DNA from 3 places in the Pontibacillus sp. ALD_SL1 genome. Region 1 is predicted to be linked to each of the others. Evidence: a T-box and tRNA genes for the amino acid it is inferred to sense, from the RefSeq annotation. Region 1 holds a T-box; the other regions hold tRNA genes.

Region 1 (7,879 bases):
GGCAAGTGGTGTCATCCGGTACTTAGCTCAGGAAACAGCAGTAGATTCAGCTCGTTTTACAGCAGTGGGTTACGGAGATACTCGTCCCCTTGTTCCAAATGATTCAGAAGAAAATTGGCGGAAAAACCGACGTGTTGAAATCGTCATCCTAGATCCAAGCTACAACGTGCGAGAAGGAGTTACATCTCCTTAATCAACTATACATAAAGAAGAGTGTTCCAATGGCCTGAGTGGCATTGGAGCACTCTTTTTTAGTAATGGGTGTCACTTCATTATTTCATGAAGTGAATACCTTTTTACTTTGGGAGATTGTGTTTTAGCTCGATGAACTGCATTGCTTTCTCCAAGACTTTTTCATTTTTCTCTGTAATCTCGGCTTTTCTAGGTATATCTTTATACATGCCTTGCTGGTCGTTCCATGAGTTAGGTAGCTGGACAGGTGCTTTGGGTTGCCATTTGTCCAGCCATTCCTTAGGTATTTCCCCCTCAGCAGGCTTGTCGTGAGCCATTACATTCCAGATCTGCGCCCAGGCCCGGGGAACCACTCTCCAAATGTCATATCCTCCCCCGCCTAAAGCAATCCACTTTCCATCACAGTACTCGTGTGCTAGTTTATGAGCTAGCTTTGGTATAAACTCGTAAAGCTTGGATGTGCAACAAAGGTGCGTTAATGGATCTAAAACATGGGCATCTGCACCATTTTGCGTAATAATCACATCAGGCTGAAAATATTCAGTCACTTTACTGAATGCGGTTTCATAAACGTGCATAAAGGACTCGTCTTCTGTAAAGGCATCTACGGGGATATTAAAACTGTATCCATAGCCTTCTTTTATACCACGCTCGTTTACATTTCCTGTCCCAGGGAAGAGGTACCGACCCGTTTCATGTACGGATAATGTACATACATTTGGATCATCGTAAAATGCCCATTGCACACCATCTCCGTGATGAGCATCAGTATCTATATACAAGACTTTAGCTTGGTAATGCTCTCGAATATACTGAATTGCCACTGCACCATCATTATAAATGCAGAAACCAGATGCCTTGCGCTGGAATCCATGATGTAAGCCGCCACCGAGGTTCAGGGCGTGATCAACTTTATTCTGAAGCACCGCATCAACTGCTGATAATGTTCCGCCTACTAGTAGGGAAGATGCTTCGTGCATCCCATTAAACATTGGGGTATCTTCAGTACCTATTCCAAATTCGTACCCTTCCTCTTCACTAAGCTTTCCTGAGCTCGCTTTTTTGATGGCATCAACATATGGCTTCTCATGTACCAAGAGGAGTTCTTCCTCTGTTGCCATCCTTGGAGATATGAGATCTTGGTCCGTAATGTTCCCAATGCTTTGAAGAAGTTCATAAGCTAGGGTGACTCTTAATTGGTTAAAAGGGTGATCGTCTCTAAAGCGGTACGTCCTAAAATCTTCTGAATAGACAAAGGCTGCCTTGCACGTCATTGTTCCATCCCCGGCATGTTTGGCCATAATACGTCATACCCTGCAAGCTTTAAATCTTCAATAACAGGCATCGGATTCATTGTCTGAAGACGGAACACAAGAACTTTATAAGTGGAATCAGGCTGATAAGGATAGATGAGAACAGACGTTATATTTGTCTTGCGTCTACCAAGTACTGCCGTCACCTCAGGTAAGATCCCTGGTTTATCAATCACCTTAATTTCAATTTGAGAGCTTTGAACGGTTACCCCTGTAAGTTGAATCATCGTATATAGCATGTCTTTCTCTGTAATAATCCCAACAAGTTTGTTTGCTTTTGTGACAGGAACACAAGCGATCTCATGCTCGTAAAAAATACTCGCAATTTCTTCAACAAAGTCTAAAGGGTGAGCGGTTATGACTGGAGAACTCATAATAGATTCTAACTTGTTCTTGAGAGCCTCCTTATCTTGCTCGATTTGAAAAACAGACGGACTAGCGTCCCGTACATCCCGATCAGACACAATTCCAATAACGTGATTATGTTCATCCACAATAGGGATGTGGCGGATGTGATGGTCATTCAATAGTTTTAAAGCGGTTTCAATTGTTTCATCAGCTTTTAGTGATATAACTTCTGTTTTCATAACCTCTTCTACTAGCATTTATAGACCTCCTCGGTTCGCGCGATAACTTCGTCTCGCTAAAAACCTCAATTCCTCAAATCGATCGATTGAAGCTTGAGGTACACGACTTCCAATGCGAGCCATTAAACAGTTGGCTGGATGTGAGACGATCTCTGGATCATCTGTGGGATAGGGTGTTAATCCGCCAGCTCCCATCATTCGCTCCATAACATTACGATAATTCCAAATGTTTAACCCTGTTCCTGAAAGATCCCAGTGCCAGTAATATTCTGTTGAAATGACGATGAAATCTTCCATTTCATCGTCCATCATAGACACCTTTAATAGCCATGAGCCAATCCCATATCCTCTGTAATCTTGAATGACTTCTATAGCACCAAGTTCAAGGAGATCCTGCATTTCAAACTTCGACCATCTTTCTAATGGATCAGGATAAAGGTACGTAACATAACCTACAATGGTGTCTGAGGTTCTGGCAATGAGGATTCTGCCTTCTTCAAAATCGGCAATCTTCTTAACAGCTTCAAATTGTTTCGGGGCCGGCCTGAAGGCTTTAAGCCCTTCGTGAAAATGATAGTTTGCTAGTTCCTCTGAAGGGAGAGGCCCTTCAACGGTAATCGTTCCGGTTTTCGTTTCAATCTCTTGGGAATGATATTCTTTTGTATGCTTCATGCCTCCACCACCTAAAGTTACCTATATTTGTTATCTATTATACAGTAAATCTCACTGAAAAAAATCCCTGAGCTGCAATATGTTGAATCTAAGTATTCAAGGGGAGGACAGAAGGGGGGGGATGATCCGTTATGGTAAAAGGTGCTTATATAAAAAAGGCTATCCCTAAGAGTCTGGGTAGACTCTTGGGATAGCCTTATAGAAATTATCCTTCTGAAGAGGATTCGTCATCGGTTGATGAGTCACCACCAGAGTTATCTGTATCTTCAGATCCTCCAGATCCTCCAGATCCTCCGGAGCCGGAGTCACCGGTTGAACCGGAGTTGTCATCGCCTGATGAGCCATCGTTTTCAGTTCCACCGGATGAATTGTCATCGGTGGAACCGTCGTCCGTATTGCCGTTACCTGAGTTGTTATCGTCTGAACCATTGTTGTTATCATTGTTGCCGTTATCGTTATTGCCATCGTTGTTGTTATTTCCGTTGTTATTGTTGGTTCCATCGTTGTCGTTATTGCCGTTATTGCCGTTATTTCCGTTGTTATTGTTGTTGCCAGAATCTTGATCTTGGTCGCTTGGTGGTGGGTCTGGTGTGAAATCTCCGTATTCATAAGCTTGCGATGCTCCAGATTCCATTCCAAAGTAATCCACCGCTCTTACGATATAAACACCTTTACCAGATATGCCAAGGCTATTTGTTGCTGAATTCCCTATTAGTTGGAAGCCTGCTCCTGGTGTTGGGGCGCGATAGATGCGATAGCCAACAACGTCTCTGCTTCCAGAAGGTGACCATTTTAAGACGCCGCCGCTAGCTGATACAGCACCTGGAGCAGCTGGAGCTTGTCCGTCATTTGGTACCTTATCTGTAGATGGCACACGCACGCTTGCCCACTGGCTATTGTTTGGTACGAGCTGATTTAAGCTTGATAATCGGTCATAGTTGTTACGTTCAATGTACTCTGGATTAAAGAAGACGCCTTCGTTAGTAAATTCAGGTGGTGTAGAATCACCTGCTACATAGGCTTTATCTCCAATCTCAACATAACCTGTCGCGATTAAACTATCGTCTCGTTTTGTTGGAGCGTATTTAGCGTAATAAATGTCACTGCTGACAAGTCCCATTTCAGAACAAAGCTGAGATGGAAGCAAGCCTGAAGCGGCACAGTAGGACTGTCTGACAATACCAGATGGTTGTTTGAAACTTTCTTTTGGAACCATTAAGTCTGGATTTAGATCTGATGCTGCGTTTACAATATCCGTCCAAAGTTTTACGTTACGGTTGCTGTATCCTAGGCTACAGTTCCCGCAGTTTCTTAATGTGCTAGGTGTGTCATAGCCCATCCACATCCCCATTGTGACGTTAGGATTTGTTGCAACAAACCAGGTGTCGTGTACATTTTGAGAAGTACCTGTTTTTCCAGCCCAGTCAACTCCTGGATACTTTAAGCGATTACCAGCGTATCGGGCTGTACCGTAATCTAAAACATCTCTCATCATGTCGACAGTTAAATAAGATGCTTGTTCGCTAAATACATCAACGGGTTCAGATTTGTGTTCATAAAGTATGTCTCCGTCTTTTGTTTCAATCTTATCAATCATGTGAGCATCTACAAACTTACCGTTATTGCCGAAAGTGGCGAAGGCGTTTGTATTCTCTTCTACTGTTACACCCTCAAGAAGACTTCCAAGTGAAGTGGATAAGTTAGTCTTATCTTCTTCTAATAGTGTAGTAAAGCCCATTTTGTCTAAATAGGATGCTGGGTTTTGGTTTCTGATATCAGCATATGTTTTAACTGCTGGCACGTTATAAGACATAGCTAATGCTCTTCTTATAGAAGTTAGGCCATGGAAGCTGCCACCATAGTTACCAGGAGTGTATCCTCCCGCAAAAGCTGTTTCTATGTCTGCTACTACAGAACCTGGATTAGCTTCTCCTAGGTCTATAGCTGGGGCGTATACTAGCAATGGTTTCATTGTACTTCCGTTTGAACGTTTCGCGTCGGTAGCATGATTGAGGTTTTCCAGGTCAAAATCACGTCCACCGATAAAGCTGATGATACTCCCGGTTTTATTTTCAATTAACATTCCACCGACTTGAACGGGCTCTTTAATCGTTTTCTCTTCACCTGTTTCCTCGTCTGTTACTGTCCAAGTTCGAACAGGCCCGTAATGGTTATAATTCTTGTGTAATTCTTGCATTTTGTCATAAATCGGTTTATCAATTGTCGTATGAACTTTCAAGCCATTTTGCACTAATGTTCGATCTGCTAGTGTAGCATATTCTTGTTGCAGTGATTCACTGTTAGCCAGATCTTCTTTTGTATACCCATCCTGTTCAGCTAGGATACGTTGAAGAATGTTAGTGGCTCTCTTTTCTACTTCAAATGCGATATAAGGATATGATTGCACTGGTGAAGGTTCTGGTTCTGTAAAGTTCGCAGCAATGTCGTAATTAACTGCTTTATCGTATTCAGCTTGTGTTATCATTTCGGCTTCTAGCATACGTTGAAGAACCGTTCTCATTCGCTCAATCCCTGGGGTGAGTCCTGCTTCAGATTTAACTTCCCCTGTATTTGTAAAAGGTGTATACATATAAGGGCTTTGTGGCATACCTGCAATATAGGCTGCTTGAGGAAGGTTTAATTCTTTGGCGCTCACTCCAAATATACCTTGAGCAGCAGTTTCAATTCCTGCAACGTTTCTCCCGCCGGCGTTTCGACCGAATGGGACAACATTCAGATATGCTTCTAAGATCTCTTCTTTTTCGAAGAATCGCTCCAATCGTAATGCGAGTAGAATTTCTTTCGCTTTACGTTCGAATGAAACGGTGTCTGTTAAAATTTGATTCTTTATTAACTGTTGGGTGAGTGTACTACCACCTGTTTTAACGTTTGCGTTCGTTACTTCTTGGAAGATCGCACGAATTATGGCTTTAGGTACAACTCCATCATGTGTCTCGAAATTCGCATCTTCAGTGGCGATGACAGCATTGACCACATGATCAGATACCTGGTCAAGGGGCACTTCTTCGCGATATAAATCAGACTGGATCTTTCCTAAGTATGTGTCTCCGGCAAAGTACAATTCTGACGTTTCTTCATAATTGTAAATGTCTTTTTGCATTTCGGCTTTAGCGCGGATTGGTTCATCTTTGACGAGCGAGGCGAAATAACCGGCACCTAGCCCGGCAGCAAAGAACACGCCAATTACACCTACAATGAGGAAGAATAAAACGATGTTCCAGATTACATCATAAGAGATACGGAAATATTTTTGGATCTTTCCGTCTTCCCACCATTTGCGAAGCGGGGATCTATCTGGACCATTTGAATGGTTCTGGCTCATATAACGACCTCCTATTTCATACACGCAATATTATACCATATTGCACCATGAGGAGACATGGTTCAACATGAAATGTGTGTTGCTTTTTAAAAAAATATATGCTATAAATTATGACACAGTCACGTACGATAATGAATAGTAAACCGAGAAGGGTTGAAGTAGTAAGTTGTTCCCTGTTCCAGAAAGCTGACGGTCGCTGTGAGTCAGTACAGAGCAAATTACGAATTACGTCCTGGAGTTTTCTTCTGATGAGTTCAGAAGACGGGTGAATCCGTTATAAATTCCTTGAGTGGTGATCAGTTGTCTGGTTACAACAAGGGTGGTACCGCGAGCGAGCCTCGTCCCTTTTTTAGGGGCGGGGTTTTTTGTGTTCTTTAAAGTTCAATGTGGTTCGTAGTATAACCTGAAAAGGGCGCCTTCAGTACGATTATTACGTTTATGTCGTTACTTAATTTGAGAAAAAGAGGAGTGTACAGAGTGGATATTTTACAAGACTTACAAGCAAGAGGATTAATCAATCAAATGACAGATGAAGAAGGTCTAAAGAAGCATTTAGCTTCAGAACAGGTTACTCTTTACTGTGGTTTCGATCCTACAGGTGATAGTCTTCATATAGGTCATTTACTGCCTGTATTAATTCTTAAGAGATTTCAGCAAGCCGGACACCGTCCGATCGCTTTAGTTGGCGGAGGTACTGGTATGATTGGTGATCCAAGTGGTCGTTCTACAGAGCGCCAGCTTAACGATGAGAACACGGTTCGTCACTACAGTGAACAGCTAGCAGGTCAACTCGCTAAGATCTTAAACTTTGATGAAGGAGAAAATGCAGCTGTAGCGCGTAACAACTTAGACTGGCTGAACCAAATGACGATGATTGAATTCTTGCGAGATGTAGGGAAGCACTTTGGCATTAACTACATGCTAGCGAAAGATTCTGTTGAGTCCCGCATTGAAAACGGGATTTCGTTTACAGAATTCAGCTACATGATTCTGCAGTCTTATGACTTTTTGAACTTATTCCGTAAAGAGAACTGTACTTTACAAATTGGCGGAAGTGACCAATGGGGGAATATTACGGCTGGGCTTGAGCTTATTCGTAAGAACTCGACTGAAGGTGAAGAAGCGAAAGCATTCGGACTAACGGTTCCATTAATTACGAAAGCCGATGGAAGTAAGTTTGGTAAAACAGCTGGTGGGGCCATTTGGTTAGACTCTGAAAAGACTACGCCATACGAATTCTACCAGTTCTGGATTAACACAGACGACCGTGATGTTGTGAATTTCCTTCATTACTTTACATTCTTGAGCTTAGACGAAATTGGTGAGCTGACTAAGGAAGTAGAAACGCAACCTGAGAAACGTGTTGCTCAGCGCAGGTTAGCAGAAGAAATGACGAAGATGGTTCATGACGAGAAAGCATTGGAACAGGCTGAAAAGATATCTGAAGCGCTCTTTAGCGGTGATCTTAAGCAGCTAACAGGTGATGAAATTGAACAAGGCTTTAAAGACGTTCCTACTTATAACTTAGAGGAAGAAGAAAAAGGTTTAATTGATCTTTTAGTTGAAGCAAAGATTTCTTCTTCAAAACGTCAGGCCCGTGAAGATATTCAGAATGGTGCGATTTACATTAATGGTGAACGTGAGCAAGACATGAAATATACAGTGGATGCTGAAGATCGCATCGATGGCAAGTTTACAATTATCCGTCGTGGTAAGAAGAAATACTTCTTGGTACGCTTTGAAGGATAATAAAATAGAACAAAATAAAAAGC
Region 2 (7,879 bases), 1.6 Mb from region 1:
TATTTTCCGACTCCTTCAAAGACAGAAACAATATCAACATCTTTCCCTTTATGAGACCCGGGAGCAATTGTGCCTCCATAAACAAAAACAGATGGCACCTCAGCATTTGCAATAGCAATCATACAGCCTGGAATATTTTTATCACAGGCTCCGATTGCAACTAATCCATCCAAGTTCTGAGCTCCTACTACCGTTTCGATAGAGTCAGCGATCACATCTCTACTTGGTAATGAATAACGCATTCCCTGTGTTCCCATAGAGATACCATCCGATACAGTAATAGTATTAAAGATTAAGGGTAACCCTCCTGCTTCTTGGGCACCTTTCTTTGCACGGATGGCTAAATCATCTAGGTGTATATTACATGGAGTCACTTCACTCCATGTACTTGCAATACCAATCATCGGCTTTTTAAAGTCATCATCTGTAACACCAACAGCACGAAGCATGGCACGGTTCGGTGCTCTCATTGCACTTTCACTAAACACTTTACTATTTATTCGTAAATCTTTTGTCATTCAAAATCCCACCTTTTCTTTCGCATAATTATAGGACTCTTTACTTTAATCTTCAATGATTTTTTCTGAAAAATTTTTTTATTTAGAAAATAATTAATATGTGATTAAAGCAATTTATGTATAGAGTAAATGCAAGGTAGGGGGCGACAGGAGAAAAAATTACCTTCTAGCCATTTTGTTGTGTGTATTAATAGAGTCTTTCTACTAAAATAAAAAATCCCCGTTAACATAACGGAGATTAGAGAAATTTATAAATAATTCTGTGCCTATGAGTCCTAAACAAATAAAACAGTATTTTCTAACTCAAACTTATTAATTAGACATAAAAAAAATCGCTTTCGTTAGCGATTTCCATTGCAATGTTAAGTTTTACGATACCGGTGGTCGGGCTCGAACCGACACTCCGTGAGGAACACGATTTTGAGTCGTGCGCGTCTGCCAATTCCGCCACACCGGCATATGAATGGAGGCGGCAACCGGATTCGAACCGATGGTAAAGGAGTTGCAGTCCTCTGCCTTACCACTTGGCTATGCCGCCAAATAAAAATGGAGCGGAAGACGGGATTCGAACCCGCGACCCCCACCTTGGCAAGGTGGTGTTCTACCACTGAACTACTTCCGCGAAAACTCTTGGCTGGCCCAGCTGGATTCGAACCAGCGCATGACGGTACCAAAAACCGTTGCCTTACCGCTTGGCTATGGGCCAATATTTATGGGGCGAATGATGGGGATCGAACCCACGAATGCCGGAGCCACAATCCGGTGCGTTAACCACTTCGCCACATCCGCCATAAAATGAAATTGGCAGGGGTAGTAGGAATCGAACCCACATCGGCGGTTTTGGAGACCGCTGTTCTACCGTTGAACTATACCCCTACTTACTGTAGTAATTATAATGGTGGAGGGGGCAGGACTCGAACCTGCGAACCCAGAGGGAGCGGATTTACAGTCCGCCGCGTTTGGCCAACTTCGCTACCCCTCCACGTTTTTTAAAGTATGCAGGCCAGAGGACTTGAACCCCCAACCTACTGATTACAAGTCAGTTGCTCTACCAATTGAGCTAGGCCTGCACAAAACATGGTGGCTCGGGACGGAATCGAACCGCCGACACACGGATTTTCAGTCCGTTGCTCTACCGACTGAGCTACCGAGCCAGTCTTATGTACTTTACAGTAACAAGAATTTATTTAATTGAAAAAGTGGCGGTCCGGACGGGACTCGAACCCGCGACCTCCTGCGTGACAGGCAGGCATTCTAACCAACTGAACTACCGGACCATTGGTTGCACCTAAAGGTACACAATCATTTGTAATTCGAAGAAGTCTTTTCGACGTAGTACAAATTTAAATTGGTTGCGGGGACAGGATTTGAACCTGCGACCTTCGGGTTATGAGCCCGACGAGCTACCAGACTGCTCCACCCCGCGATAATGTTGAATACTTAATGCATATTCAATTATATGATGTTTGCAATGATCTTGTGCATTGCATTTTTAAAATGGTGGAGGATGGCGGGCTCGAACCACCGACCCCCTGCTTGTAAGGCAGGTGCTCTCCCAGCTGAGCTAATCCTCCATAATATTAAGTGGTGACCCGTACGGGATTCGAACCCGTGTTACCGCCGTGAAAGGGCGGTGTCTTAACCACTTGACCAACGGGCCAGTGAAAAGTTAGTGGCGGAGAGCGAGGGATTCGAACCCTCGAGACCCGTGTTTGGGCCTACACGATTTCCAATCGTGCTCCTTCGGCCACTCGGACAGCTCTCCATGGCTCCAACGGCAGGATTCGAACCTGCGACCGATCGGTTAACAGCCGATAGCTCTACCACTGAGCTACGTTGGAATCATGTCAAAAGACCGTTTGCCTTTTGATCAAAGTCAATAAAGTGACTTGCCTGGCGGCGTCCTACTCTTGCGGGGGTGAAACCCCGACTACCATCGGCGCTGAAGAGCTTAACTTCTGTGTTCGGCATGGAAACAGGTGTGACCTCTTCGCCAAAACCGCCAGACTCTTTATTGATTTTCTCTCTCGTTTTTTCAACGACAAGTTATATTTTATCTTGTTTCGAAAGAAAAGTCAAGAGGTATTTTAGATTTTTTCTAAGTACCTTCAAAACTAGATAAGAATTATGACATCGTGCCTGATCACGTGTTTGCGCTTGAACTGACTTCCAGCTCCAACTCCCAGACCCTAGCGTATAAGTCATCTTTTCTACAAAGGCTAATCGCCTTTTCCGAAAATCTGTCTTATCCGTACGGGTCTAAGCGGTCGTTTGCGCTTTAGATAGATAAGCCCTCGATTTATTAGTATCGGTCAGCTGCACGTGTCACCACGCTTCCACCTCCGACCTATCAACCTTGTCGTCTACAAGGAATCTTACTCACTCGAAGTGATGGGAAATCTCATCTTGAAGTGGGCTTCATGCTTAGATGCTTTCAGCACTTATCCCTTCCGCACGTAGCTACCCAGCTGTGCTCCTGGCGGAACAACTGGTGCACCAGCGGTGCGTCCATCCCGGTCCTCTCGTACTAAGGACAGCTCTCCTCAAATTTCCAACGCCCACGACGGATAGGGACCGAACTGTCTCACGACGTTCTGAACCCAGCTCGCGTACCGCTTTAATGGGCGAACAGCCCAACCCTTGGGACCGACTACAGCCCCAGGATGCGATGAGCCGACATCGAGGTGCCAAACCTCCCCGTCGATGTGGACTCTTGGGGGAGATAAGCCTGTTATCCCCGGGGTAGCTTTTATCCGTTGAGCGACGGCCCTTCCATGCGGCACCGCCGGATCACTAAGCCCGACTTTCGTCCCTGCTCGACTTGTAGGTCTCGCAGTCAAGCTCCCTTGTGCCTTTGCACTCTGCGAATGATTTCCAACCATTCTGAGGGAACCTTTGGGCGCCTCCGTTACTTTTTGGGAGGCGACCGCCCCAGTCAAACTGCCCACCTGACACTGTCTCCGGACCGGATCACGGTCCTGGGTTAGAATGTCAATACAGCCAGGGTGGTATCCCACGGATGCCTCCACCGAAGCTAGCGCTCCGGTATCGACGGCTCCCACCTATCCTGTACAAGCTGTACCAACATTCAATATCAGGCTACAGTAAAGCTCCACGGGGTCTTTCCGTCCTGTCGCGGGTAATGCGCATCTTCACGCATAGTATAATTTCACCGGGTCTCTTGTTGAGACAGTGCCCAATTCGTTGCACCTTTCGTGCGGGTCGGAACTTACCCGACAAGGAATTTCGCTACCTTAGGACCGTTATAGTTACGGCCGCCGTTTACTGGGGCTTCGGTTCAAAGCTTCGCATAAGCTAACTCATCCCCTTAACCTTCCAGCACCGGGCAGGTGTCAGCCCCTATACTTCACCTTTCGGTTTCGCAGAGACCTGTGTTTTTGCTAAACAGTCGATTGGGCCTTTTCACTGCGGCTCCTCCTATGAAGGAGCACCCCTTCTCCCGAAGTTACGGGGTCATTTTGCCGAGTTCCTTAACAAGAGTTCTCCCGATCACCTTAGGATACTCTCCTCGTCTACCTGTGTCGGTTTGCGGTACGGGCACCTCTTTCCTCATTAGAGGCTTTTCTTGGCAGTGTGAAATCAGGAACTTCGGTACTATAGTTCCCTCCCCATCACAGCTTGTGATTGATGCACGGATTTGCCTATGCATCTCACTCACTGCTTGGCCGCTCACATCCAGTGGAGCGGATTCCCTATCCTACTGCGTCCCCCCGTCATTCAAACGGAAAGGAGGTGGTACAGGAATATCAACCTGTTATCCATCGCCTACGCCTTTCGGCCTCGGCTTAGGTCCCGACTAACCCTGAGCGGACGAGCCTTCCTCAGGAAACCTTAGACTTACGGTGGAAGAGATTCTCACTCTTCTTTCGCTACTCATACCGGCATTCTCACTTCTAAGCGCTCCACCAGTCCTTACGGTCTGACTTCACAGCACTTAGAACGCTCTCCTACCATTGTTCGTAAGAACAATCCACAGCTTCGGTGTTATGTTTAGCCCCGGTACATTTTCGGCGCAGAGTCACTCGACCAGTGAGCTATTACGCACTCTTTAAATGATGGCTGCTTCTAAGCCAACATCCTGGTTGTCTGAGCAACTCCACATCCTTTTCCACTTAACATAAACTTAGGGACCTTAGCTGGTGGTCTGGGCTGTTCCCCTCTCGACTACGGACCTTATCACTCGCAGTCTGACTCCCAAGGATGAGTCGTTGGCATTCGGAGTTTGACTGAATTCGGTAACCCGATGAGGGCCCCTAGTCCAATCAGTGCTCTACCTCCAAGACTCTTACCTTGAGGCTAGCCCTAAAGCTATTTCGGAGAGAACCAGCTATCTCCGTGTTCGATTGGCATTTCACCGCTACCCACACCTCATCCCCGCACTTTTCAACGTGCGTGGGTTCGGGCCTCCAGCCAGTGTTACCTGGCCTTCACCCTGGACATGGGTAGATCACACGGTTTCGGGTCTACGACCACATACTATTTCGCCCTATTCAGACTCGCTTTCGCTGCGGCTCCGATTTTTCATCTTAACCTTGCATGGGATCGTAACTCGCCGGTCCATTCTACAAAAGGTACGCTGTCACCCATTAACGGGCTCCAACTACTTGTAGGCACACGGTTTCAGGTTCTATTTCACTCCCCTCCCGGGGTGCTTTTCACCTTTCCCTCACGGTACTGGTTCACTATCGGTCACTAGGGAGTATTTAGCCTTGGGAGATGGTCCTCCCGGATTCCGACGGAATTCCTCGTGTTCCGCCGTACTCAGGATCCACTCCGGAGGAAACAAGATTTTGACTACAGGGCCGTTACCTTCTTCGGCTGACCGTTCCAGATCATTCATCTATCTTGTTTCTTTGTAACTCCAATGGAGTGTCCTACAACCCCAGAGAGCAAGCTCTCTGGTTTGGGCTAATTCCGTTTCGCTCGCCGCTACTCAGGAAATCGCGTTTGCTTTCTCTTCCTTCGGGTACTGAGATGTTTCAGTTCCCCGAGTCTACCTTCCTTAACCTATGTATTCAGTTAAGGATCCTACCCCATTACGGGTAGTGGGTTTCCCCATTCGGAAATCTCCGGATCATAGCCTACTTACGGCTCCCCGAAGCATATCGGTGTTAGTCCCGTCCTTCATCGGCTCCTAGTGCCAAGGCATCCACCGTGCGCCCTTATTCACTTAACTATCTAAAATCAATGTGAAAAGACGCATCATAATGATGCTTACGTTAAATCTAACGTTGGTTTGATGTCTAATTCTTATCTAGTTTTCAAGGTACTGTTTGAAAGCATTTGAGCTTCCAAAACCGAACGAAACAAACATGGTCAATGGTTTAATGGCACAGTATGTGCCTGCTAGCAAGTCCCGAAGGACTCGCTAGTTCCGTAATATCCTTAGAAAGGAGGTGATCCAGCCGCACCTTCCGATACGGCTACCTTGTTACGACTTCACCCCAATCATTGGCCCCACCTTCGGCGGCTGGCTCCAAAAAGGTTACCTCACCGACTTCGGGTGTTGCCAACTCTCGTGGTGTGACGGGCGGTGTGTACAAGGCCCGGGAACGTATTCACCGCAGTATGCTGACCTGCGATTACTAGCGATTCCGGCTTCATACAGGCGAGTTGCAGCCTGCAATCCGAACTGAGAATGGTTTTTTGAGATTTGCTTGACCTCGCGATCTCGCAGCCCTCTGTACCATCCATTGTAGCACGTGTGTAGCCCAGGTCATAAGGGGCATGATGATTTGACGTCATCCCCGCCTTCCTCCGGTTTGTCACCGGCAGTCACCTTAGAGTGCCCAACTGAATGCTGGCAACTAAGATTAGGGGTTGCGCTCGTTGCGGGACTTAACCCAACATCTCACGACACGAGCTGACGACAACCATGCACCACCTGTCATTCCGTCCCCGAAGGGAACTCCCTATCTCTAGGGATAGCGGAAGATGTCAAGACCTGGTAAGGTTCTTCGCGTTGCTTCGAATTAAACCACATGCTCCACCGCTTGTGCGGGCCCCCGTCAATTCTTTTGAGTTTCAGCCTTGCGGCCGTACTCCCCAGGCGGAGTGCTTAATGCGTTAACTTCAGCACTAAGGGGCGGAAACCCCCTAACACCTAGCACTCAACGTTTACGGCGTGGACTACCAGGGTATCTAATCCTGTTTGCTACCCACGCTTTCGCGCCTCAGCGTCAGTTACAGACCAGAGAGTCGCCTTCGCCACTGGTGTTCCTCCACATATCTACGCATTTCACCGCTACACGTGGAATTCCACTCTCCTCTTCTGTACTCAAGTTCCCCAGTTTCCAATGGCCCTCCACAGTTGAGCTGTGGGCTTTCACATCAGACTTAAGAAACCGCCTGCGCGCGCTTTACGCCCAATAATTCCGGACAACGCTTGCCACCTACGTATTACCGCGGCTGCTGGCACGTAGTTAGCCGTGGCTTTCTGGTTAGGTACCGTCAAGGTACCAGCATTTCCTCTGGTACTTGTTCTTCCCTAACAACAGAACTTTACGATCCGAAGACCTTCATCGTTCACGCGGCGTTGCTCCGTCAGACTTTCGTCCATTGCGGAAGATTCCCTACTGCTGCCTCCCGTAGGAGTCTGGGCCGTGTCTCAGTCCCAGTGTGGCCGATCACCCTCTCAGGTCGGCTACGCATCGTCGCCTTGGTAAGCCGTTACCTTACCAACTAGCTAATGCGCCGCGGGCCCATCCATGAGTGACGGCCGAAACCGCCTTTTACCAGTGAACCATGCAGTTCACTGGGTTATTCGGTATTAGCTCCGGTTTCCCGGAGTTATCCCGATCTCATGGGTAGGTTGCCCACGTGTTACTCACCCGTCCGCCGCTCGATCCACAACAATCACCCCGAAGGGATCATGTTGTTTCACGCGCTCGACTTGCATGTATTAGGCACGCCGCCAGCGTTCGTCCTGAGCCAAGATCAAACTCTCCATAAAGTTAGAGTTTGCCTAGCATCAAATAAATGATTACTGGCTTTAAAAATAATTTAAAGACATTGACGTTACATGTTGTTTCGTTCAGTTTTCAAAGATCAAATGTTTCTTTAAAGTGTTTCTTTTTGTTTGCCTGCTGTTTAACAGCGACTTAATCATCTTAACATTTTGTCGTTTTGATGTCAACAATGTTTTTTAATTTTTTCGTTGCCGTTTTGTTGGCTGCTCGAAATTGTTTGTGCCGTTTCAGCGACAAGTAATACTATATCACCCTGAGAAAACATCGTCAATAACTTTTGTTAATTTCTTTTGATATTTTCTCGAAGCTTTTTGGGCTCTCTTAAAGCCACTTACCTATACTAAAAGAAAAGAGCCTCCTATGCAACCCTTT
Region 3 (7,879 bases), 1.2 Mb from region 1:
TGATGCTAGGCAAACTCTAACTTTATGGAGAGTTTGATCTTGGCTCAGGACGAACGCTGGCGGCGTGCCTAATACATGCAAGTCGAGCGCGTGAAACAACATGATCCCTTCGGGGTGATTGTTGTGGATCGAGCGGCGGACGGGTGAGTAACACGTGGGCAACCTACCCATGAGATCGGGATAACTCCGGGAAACCGGAGCTAATACCGAATAACCCAGTGAACTGCATGGTTCACTGGTAAAAGGCGGTTTCGGCCGTCACTCATGGATGGGCCCGCGGCGCATTAGCTAGTTGGTAAGGTAACGGCTTACCAAGGCGACGATGCGTAGCCGACCTGAGAGGGTGATCGGCCACACTGGGACTGAGACACGGCCCAGACTCCTACGGGAGGCAGCAGTAGGGAATCTTCCGCAATGGACGAAAGTCTGACGGAGCAACGCCGCGTGAACGATGAAGGTCTTCGGATCGTAAAGTTCTGTTGTTAGGGAAGAACAAGTACCAGAGGAAATGCTGGTACCTTGACGGTACCTAACCAGAAAGCCACGGCTAACTACGTGCCAGCAGCCGCGGTAATACGTAGGTGGCAAGCGTTGTCCGGAATTATTGGGCGTAAAGCGCGCGCAGGCGGTTTCTTAAGTCTGATGTGAAAGCCCACAGCTCAACTGTGGAGGGCCATTGGAAACTGGGGAACTTGAGTACAGAAGAGGAGAGTGGAATTCCACGTGTAGCGGTGAAATGCGTAGATATGTGGAGGAACACCAGTGGCGAAGGCGACTCTCTGGTCTGTAACTGACGCTGAGGCGCGAAAGCGTGGGTAGCAAACAGGATTAGATACCCTGGTAGTCCACGCCGTAAACGTTGAGTGCTAGGTGTTAGGGGGTTTCCGCCCCTTAGTGCTGAAGTTAACGCATTAAGCACTCCGCCTGGGGAGTACGGCCGCAAGGCTGAAACTCAAAAGAATTGACGGGGGCCCGCACAAGCGGTGGAGCATGTGGTTTAATTCGAAGCAACGCGAAGAACCTTACCAGGTCTTGACATCTTCCGCTATCCCTAGAGATAGGGAGTTCCCTTCGGGGACGGAATGACAGGTGGTGCATGGTTGTCGTCAGCTCGTGTCGTGAGATGTTGGGTTAAGTCCCGCAACGAGCGCAACCCCTAATCTTAGTTGCCAGCATTCAGTTGGGCACTCTAAGGTGACTGCCGGTGACAAACCGGAGGAAGGCGGGGATGACGTCAAATCATCATGCCCCTTATGACCTGGGCTACACACGTGCTACAATGGATGGTACAGAGGGCTGCGAGATCGCGAGGTCAAGCAAATCTCAAAAAACCATTCTCAGTTCGGATTGCAGGCTGCAACTCGCCTGTATGAAGCCGGAATCGCTAGTAATCGCAGGTCAGCATACTGCGGTGAATACGTTCCCGGGCCTTGTACACACCGCCCGTCACACCACGAGAGTTGGCAACACCCGAAGTCGGTGAGGTAACCTTTTTGGAGCCAGCCGCCGAAGGTGGGGCCAATGATTGGGGTGAAGTCGTAACAAGGTAGCCGTATCGGAAGGTGCGGCTGGATCACCTCCTTTCTAAGGATTATACGGAAAGCGCAGGCGGCTTGAACAGAGCCGCCGGAGCTAGACACTAATATCGCGTTCATGTTTGTTTCGTTCGGTTTTGAAAGATTGATTTTTCAATTTTATAAGGAATGGGCCTGTAGCTCAGCTGGTTAGAGCGCACGCCTGATAAGCGTGAGGTCGGTGGTTCAAGTCCACTCAGGCCCACCATTCCTATTTAAAAAAATAAAATGGGGCCTTAGCTCAGATGGGAGAGCGCCTGCTTTGCACGCAGGAGGTCAGCGGTTCGATCCCGCTAGGCTCCACCAATTTCTATTAGTACCTTGAAAACTAGATAAGAATTAGACATCAAACCAACGTTAGATTTAACGTAAGCATCATTATGATGCGTCTTTTCACATTGATTTTAGATAGTTAAGTGAATAAGGGCGCACGGTGGATGCCTTGGCACTAGGAGCCGATGAAGGACGGGACTAACACCGATATGCTTCGGGGAGCCGTAAGTAGGCTATGATCCGGAGATTTCCGAATGGGGAAACCCACTACCCGTAATGGGGTAGGATCCTTAACTGAATACATAGGTTAAGGAAGGTAGACTCGGGGAACTGAAACATCTCAGTACCCGAAGGAAGAGAAAGCAAACGCGATTTCCTGAGTAGCGGCGAGCGAAACGGAATTAGCCCAAACCAGAGAGCTTGCTCTCTGGGGTTGTAGGACACTCCATTGGAGTTACAAAGAAACAAGATAGATGAATGATCTGGAACGGTCAGCCGAAGAAGGTAACGGCCCTGTAGTCAAAATCTTGTTTCCTCCGGAGTGGATCCTGAGTACGGCGGAACACGAGGAATTCCGTCGGAATCCGGGAGGACCATCTCCCAAGGCTAAATACTCCCTAGTGACCGATAGTGAACCAGTACCGTGAGGGAAAGGTGAAAAGCACCCCGGGAGGGGAGTGAAATAGAACCTGAAACCGTGTGCCTACAAGTAGTTGGAGCCCGTTAATGGGTGACAGCGTACCTTTTGTAGAATGGACCGGCGAGTTACGATCCCATGCAAGGTTAAGATGAAAAATCGGAGCCGCAGCGAAAGCGAGTCTGAATAGGGCGAAATAGTATGTGGTCGTAGACCCGAAACCGTGTGATCTACCCATGTCCAGGGTGAAGGCCAGGTAACACTGGCTGGAGGCCCGAACCCACGCACGTTGAAAAGTGCGGGGATGAGGTGTGGGTAGCGGTGAAATGCCAATCGAACACGGAGATAGCTGGTTCTCTCCGAAATAGCTTTAGGGCTAGCCTCAAGGTAAGAGTCTTGGAGGTAGAGCACTGATTGGACTAGGGGCCCTCATCGGGTTACCGAATTCAGTCAAACTCCGAATGCCAACGACTCATCCTTGGGAGTCAGACTGCGAGTGATAAGGTCCGTAGTCGAGAGGGGAACAGCCCAGACCACCAGCTAAGGTCCCTAAGTTTATGTTAAGTGGAAAAGGATGTGGAGTTGCTCAGACAACCAGGATGTTGGCTTAGAAGCAGCCATCATTTAAAGAGTGCGTAATAGCTCACTGGTCGAGTGACTCTGCGCCGAAAATGTACCGGGGCTAAACATAACACCGAAGCTGTGGATTGTTCTTACGAACAATGGTAGGAGAGCGTTCTAAGTGCTGTGAAGTCAGACCGTAAGGACTGGTGGAGCGCTTAGAAGTGAGAATGCCGGTATGAGTAGCGAAAGAAGAGTGAGAATCTCTTCCACCGTAAGTCTAAGGTTTCCTGAGGAAGGCTCGTCCGCTCAGGGTTAGTCGGGACCTAAGCCGAGGCCGAAAGGCGTAGGCGATGGATAACAGGTTGATATTCCTGTACCACCTCCTTTCCGTTTGAATGACGGGGGGACGCAGTAGGATAGGGAATCCGCTCCACTGGATGTGAGCGGCCAAGCAGTGAGTGAGATGCATAGGCAAATCCGTGCATCAATCACAAGCTGTGATGGGGAGGGAACTATAGTACCGAAGTTCCTGATTTCACACTGCCAAGAAAAGCCTCTAATGAGGAAAGAGGTGCCCGTACCGCAAACCGACACAGGTAGACGAGGAGAGTATCCTAAGGTGATCGGGAGAACTCTTGTTAAGGAACTCGGCAAAATGACCCCGTAACTTCGGGAGAAGGGGTGCTCCTTCATAGGAGGAGCCGCAGTGAAAAGGCCCAATCGACTGTTTAGCAAAAACACAGGTCTCTGCGAAACCGAAAGGTGAAGTATAGGGGCTGACACCTGCCCGGTGCTGGAAGGTTAAGGGGATGAGTTAGCTTATGCGAAGCTTTGAACCGAAGCCCCAGTAAACGGCGGCCGTAACTATAACGGTCCTAAGGTAGCGAAATTCCTTGTCGGGTAAGTTCCGACCCGCACGAAAGGTGCAACGAATTGGGCACTGTCTCAACAAGAGACCCGGTGAAATTATACTATGCGTGAAGATGCGCATTACCCGCGACAGGACGGAAAGACCCCGTGGAGCTTTACTGTAGCCTGATATTGAATGTTGGTACAGCTTGTACAGGATAGGTGGGAGCCGTCGATACCGGAGCGCTAGCTTCGGTGGAGGCATCCGTGGGATACCACCCTGGCTGTATTGACATTCTAACCCAGGACCGTGATCCGGTCCGGAGACAGTGTCAGGTGGGCAGTTTGACTGGGGCGGTCGCCTCCCAAAAAGTAACGGAGGCGCCCAAAGGTTCCCTCAGAATGGTTGGAAATCATTCGCAGAGTGCAAAGGCACAAGGGAGCTTGACTGCGAGACCTACAAGTCGAGCAGGGACGAAAGTCGGGCTTAGTGATCCGGCGGTGCCGCATGGAAGGGCCGTCGCTCAACGGATAAAAGCTACCCCGGGGATAACAGGCTTATCTCCCCCAAGAGTCCACATCGACGGGGAGGTTTGGCACCTCGATGTCGGCTCATCGCATCCTGGGGCTGTAGTCGGTCCCAAGGGTTGGGCTGTTCGCCCATTAAAGCGGTACGCGAGCTGGGTTCAGAACGTCGTGAGACAGTTCGGTCCCTATCCGTCGTGGGCGTTGGAAATTTGAGGAGAGCTGTCCTTAGTACGAGAGGACCGGGATGGACGCACCGCTGGTGCACCAGTTGTTCCGCCAGGAGCACAGCTGGGTAGCTACGTGCGGAAGGGATAAGTGCTGAAAGCATCTAAGCATGAAGCCCACTTCAAGATGAGATTTCCCATCACTTCGAGTGAGTAAGATTCCTTGTAGACGACAAGGTTGATAGGTCGGAGGTGGAAGCGTGGTGACACGTGCAGCTGACCGATACTAATAAATCGAGGGCTTATCTATCTAAAGCGCAAACGACCGCTTAGACCCGTACGGATAAGACAGCTTCTTGGAAAAGGCGATTAGCCTTTGGAAAGAAGATGACTTATACGCTAGGGTCTGGGAGTTGGAGCTGGAAGTCAGCTCAAGCGCATACACGTGATCAGGCACGATGTCTTAATTCTTATCTAGTTTTGAAGGTACTCCTTCAACAAAAACAATAGTATGGCGGTTTTGGCGAAGAGGTCACACCTGTTCCCATGCCGAACACAGAAGTTAAGCTCTTCAGCGCCGATGGTAGTCGGGGTTTCACCCCCGCAAGAGTAGGACGCCGCCATGCTTTGTTATCTTATAAAAGCTATCCAAGAGACTTCTTCTAGGACAGATGGATTTGACAATATTCCAACGTAGCTCAGTGGTAGAGCTATCGGCTGTTAACCGATCGGTCGCAGGTTCGAATCCTGCCGTTGGAGCCAATTTGCTTCCATAGCTCAGTCGGTAGAGCACTTCCATGGTAAGGAAGAGGTCGCCGGTTCAAGTCCGGCTGGAAGCTCTCTGTAAGAAAATATATTTGGCCCGTTGGTCAAGTGGTTAAGACACCGCCCTTTCACGGCGGTAACACGGGTTCGAATCCCGTACGGGTCACCACTTATTTATAAACATGGAGGATTAGCTCAGCTGGGAGAGCACCTGCCTTACAAGCAGGGGGTCGGTGGTTCGAGCCCGCCATCCTCCACCATTTTATTTATTTATCTGCCGACCTAGCTCAATCTGGCAGAGCAACTGACTTGTAATCAGTAGGTTGGGGGTTCGAGTCCCTCGGTCGGCACCAGCAAGTTATGTTCAGTTAAATAAATCCTTGCTTAATAAAGTGCAAGCATGGTATACTATTATTTGTGTTTGGAGGGGTAGCGAAGTTGGCCAAACGCGGCGGACTGTAAATCCGCTCCCTCTGGGTTCGCAGGTTCGAGTCCTGCCCCCTCCACCATTTTTGGCCCATAGCCAAGCGGTAAGGCAACGGTTTTTGGTACCGTCATGCGCTGGTTCGAATCCAGCTGGGCCAGCCATTTTATAACGAGCCATTAGCTCAGTTGGTAGAGCATCTGACTTTTAATCAGAGGGTCGGAGGTTCGAATCCTCCATGGCTCATCACTTTTCACATTAACTTAGTTGATGTGTTTTTAGTTTGCGGAAGTAGTTCAGCGGTAGAACACCACCTTGCCAAGGTGGGGGTCGCGGGTTCGAATCCCGTCTTCCGCTCCATATATACGGGGCCTTAGCTCAGCTGGGAGAGCGCCTGCTTTGCACGCAGGAGGTCAGCGGTTCGATCCCGCTAGGCTCCATCCAAAACCTTAAGTCTAAGTAGACTTAAGGTTTTTTGTATTCGTTAAATGTTTGATGGTGGCTATTTATGAGAAAATTCTTTCAATACCCCTTGTTTTCCGCATATATATACAAATTTCTGTCCAGTTGAGTCATTGTCCCAACTGTGTCTACAATAGGTGTAGAGTTAAAGGAGGATGATGGGACAATGAATCGTAAACTTTCAATTATTGGAGCCCCTATGGATTTAGGGCAGAATCGTAGAGGTGTAGATATGGGGCCAAGTGCTCTTCGTTATGCAGGGGTAATTGAGCGATTAGAACGTTTAGAATATGATATAGAGGACCTTGGAGATGTTCATATTCCTCGTCCAAATAGAAAAGAAGAACAAGAGAGCCACTTGAGAAATTTAAAAGAAGTTGCAGAAGGAAATGAAAACTTAGCAGAGACTGTTGATCAGGTTGTATCATCAGGAAGATTCCCTCTAATTATTGGAGGCGATCATAGTATTGCGATTGGATCTCTTGCTGGAATTGCCAAATATTATGACAATCTTGGTGTAATTTGGTATGATGCTCATGGGGATTTAAATACAGGAGATTCTTCCCCCTCCGGAAATATCCATGGAATGCCTTTAGCTGTAAGCTTAGGTATTGGTCATGAACGTTTGACGAGCATCCATGGTTTTGAGCCAAAAATTAAACCAGAAAACATCGTTATCATTGGAGCACGCTCTCTTGATGAGGGTGAGAAGCAATTAATTAAAGAAAAAGGAATTCGGGTATATACAATGCATGAGATTGATCGCATGGGAATGCCAGAAGTTATTAAAGAGTCTGTAGAGTATTTGAAGGATCGAACGGATGGGGTGCATCTGAGCTTAGATTTGGACGGTTTGGACCCTAATGAGGCACCTGGAGTTGGAACACCTGTTATGGGTGGAATGAGCTATAGGGAAAGTCACTTAGCGATGGAAATGTTTGCAGAAGCTAATTTCATTACTTCGGCTGAATTTGTTGAGGTTAATCCGATATTGGATGAGAAGAATAAAACAGCTACGGTAGCGGTTGGGTTAATGGGATCGTTATTTGGGGAGAATTTAAAATAATAGATTTATAGAGAAAAATGGGCGAAACAGCAGCTTATTCACATAAGTTGCTGTTTCCGTTATTTATTTTTTCTTTCCTCATATTCATTTAGTAATCCATCTAATTTTGAACTAGCCTCAATGACCTCTTGAGATGATAAAGGTAAGCTAGAGCTAAGCTGAATCATTTCATTTCTACACATTTCAATTTCGTTCAAAAGTTCTTTACACATTCTATTTCCTCCCTACTAAAACCTTAGTACTATACTATAGTTGTATATATCCTTTCTACTTAAAGTTAAACCTCTTTATTTAAAGAAATCAAATGTATAACTTTTGTACATACAAAAAATTCTTTTTTATTTTTTTAATTGATTTTGAAACCTGATCGCAGGTGTATTCGTATGTAGAATGACCGCAGATCTAGCGGAGGTATAGTGCATGGAAATATTTATAAAACAAAAGATTAAAAAAGTTAAAAAAGGTGATCACTCGGCCTTTGAAGATGTAGTGACGTTTTACCAAAACAAGGTGTACCAAATATGCTATCGTATGCTTGGTAATGCACATGAAGCAGAAGATATTGCTCAAGAA

What was found. A T-box is a leader RNA that pairs with one kind of tRNA and senses whether it is charged. The one in region 1 lies ahead of tyrS (tyrosine--tRNA ligase), so its partner is inferred to be a tRNA-Tyr.
Region 2: it encodes a tRNA-Tyr, which carries the amino acid that the T-box ahead of tyrS (tyrosine--tRNA ligase) is inferred to sense. The anticodon was not compared.
Region 3: it encodes a tRNA-Tyr, which carries the amino acid that the T-box ahead of tyrS (tyrosine--tRNA ligase) is inferred to sense. The anticodon was not compared.

What each region holds. Positions count from the first base shown of each region.
Region 1 is NZ_CP062974.1:2,828,284-2,836,162, reverse strand. It holds gene motS (flagellar motor protein MotS) at 1-193, shown strand, start outside; gene IMZ31_RS14385 (acetoin utilization protein AcuC) at 297-1,493, opposite strand; gene IMZ31_RS14380 (acetoin utilization AcuB family protein) at 1,463-2,110, opposite strand; gene IMZ31_RS14375 (GNAT family N-acetyltransferase) at 2,111-2,764, opposite strand; gene IMZ31_RS14370 (transglycosylase domain-containing protein) at 2,970-6,107, opposite strand; T-box leader at 6,244-6,456, shown strand; gene tyrS (tyrosine--tRNA ligase) at 6,585-7,856, shown strand.
Region 2 is NZ_CP062974.1:578,945-586,823, reverse strand. It holds gene ilvD (dihydroxy-acid dehydratase) at 1-518, opposite strand, end outside; tRNA gene IMZ31_RS03010 (tRNA-Leu) at 894-975, opposite strand; tRNA gene IMZ31_RS03005 (tRNA-Cys) at 983-1,056, opposite strand; tRNA gene IMZ31_RS03000 (tRNA-Gly) at 1,066-1,140, opposite strand; tRNA gene IMZ31_RS02995 (tRNA-Gln) at 1,150-1,224, opposite strand; tRNA gene IMZ31_RS02990 (tRNA-His) at 1,232-1,307, opposite strand; tRNA gene IMZ31_RS02985 (tRNA-Trp) at 1,321-1,394, opposite strand; tRNA gene IMZ31_RS02980 (tRNA-Tyr) at 1,415-1,500, opposite strand; tRNA gene IMZ31_RS02975 (tRNA-Thr) at 1,516-1,588, opposite strand; tRNA gene IMZ31_RS02970 (tRNA-Phe) at 1,597-1,672, opposite strand; tRNA gene IMZ31_RS02965 (tRNA-Asp) at 1,719-1,795, opposite strand; tRNA gene IMZ31_RS02960 (tRNA-Met) at 1,868-1,944, opposite strand; tRNA gene IMZ31_RS02955 (tRNA-Val) at 2,017-2,092, opposite strand; tRNA gene IMZ31_RS02950 (tRNA-Glu) at 2,104-2,178, opposite strand; tRNA gene IMZ31_RS02945 (tRNA-Ser) at 2,192-2,283, opposite strand; tRNA gene IMZ31_RS02940 (tRNA-Asn) at 2,285-2,359, opposite strand; rRNA gene rrf (5S ribosomal RNA) at 2,410-2,525, opposite strand; rRNA gene IMZ31_RS02930 (23S ribosomal RNA) at 2,801-5,715, opposite strand; rRNA gene IMZ31_RS02925 (16S ribosomal RNA) at 5,929-7,491, opposite strand.
Region 3 is NZ_CP062974.1:170,136-178,014, forward strand. It holds rRNA gene IMZ31_RS00950 (16S ribosomal RNA) at 22-1,584, shown strand; tRNA gene IMZ31_RS00955 (tRNA-Ile) at 1,706-1,782, shown strand; tRNA gene IMZ31_RS00960 (tRNA-Ala) at 1,805-1,880, shown strand; rRNA gene IMZ31_RS00965 (23S ribosomal RNA) at 1,985-4,899, shown strand; rRNA gene rrf (5S ribosomal RNA) at 5,100-5,215, shown strand; tRNA gene IMZ31_RS00975 (tRNA-Asn) at 5,277-5,351, shown strand; tRNA gene IMZ31_RS00980 (tRNA-Thr) at 5,356-5,428, shown strand; tRNA gene IMZ31_RS00985 (tRNA-Glu) at 5,449-5,523, shown strand; tRNA gene IMZ31_RS00990 (tRNA-Val) at 5,539-5,614, shown strand; tRNA gene IMZ31_RS00995 (tRNA-Thr) at 5,631-5,707, shown strand; tRNA gene IMZ31_RS01000 (tRNA-Tyr) at 5,778-5,863, shown strand; tRNA gene IMZ31_RS01005 (tRNA-Gln) at 5,868-5,942, shown strand; tRNA gene IMZ31_RS01010 (tRNA-Lys) at 5,952-6,024, shown strand; tRNA gene IMZ31_RS01015 (tRNA-Gly) at 6,064-6,138, shown strand; tRNA gene IMZ31_RS01020 (tRNA-Ala) at 6,146-6,218, shown strand; gene rocF (arginase) at 6,407-7,306, shown strand; gene IMZ31_RS01030 (aspartyl-phosphate phosphatase Spo0E family protein) at 7,366-7,518, opposite strand; gene sigW (RNA polymerase sigma factor SigW) at 7,727-7,879, shown strand, end outside.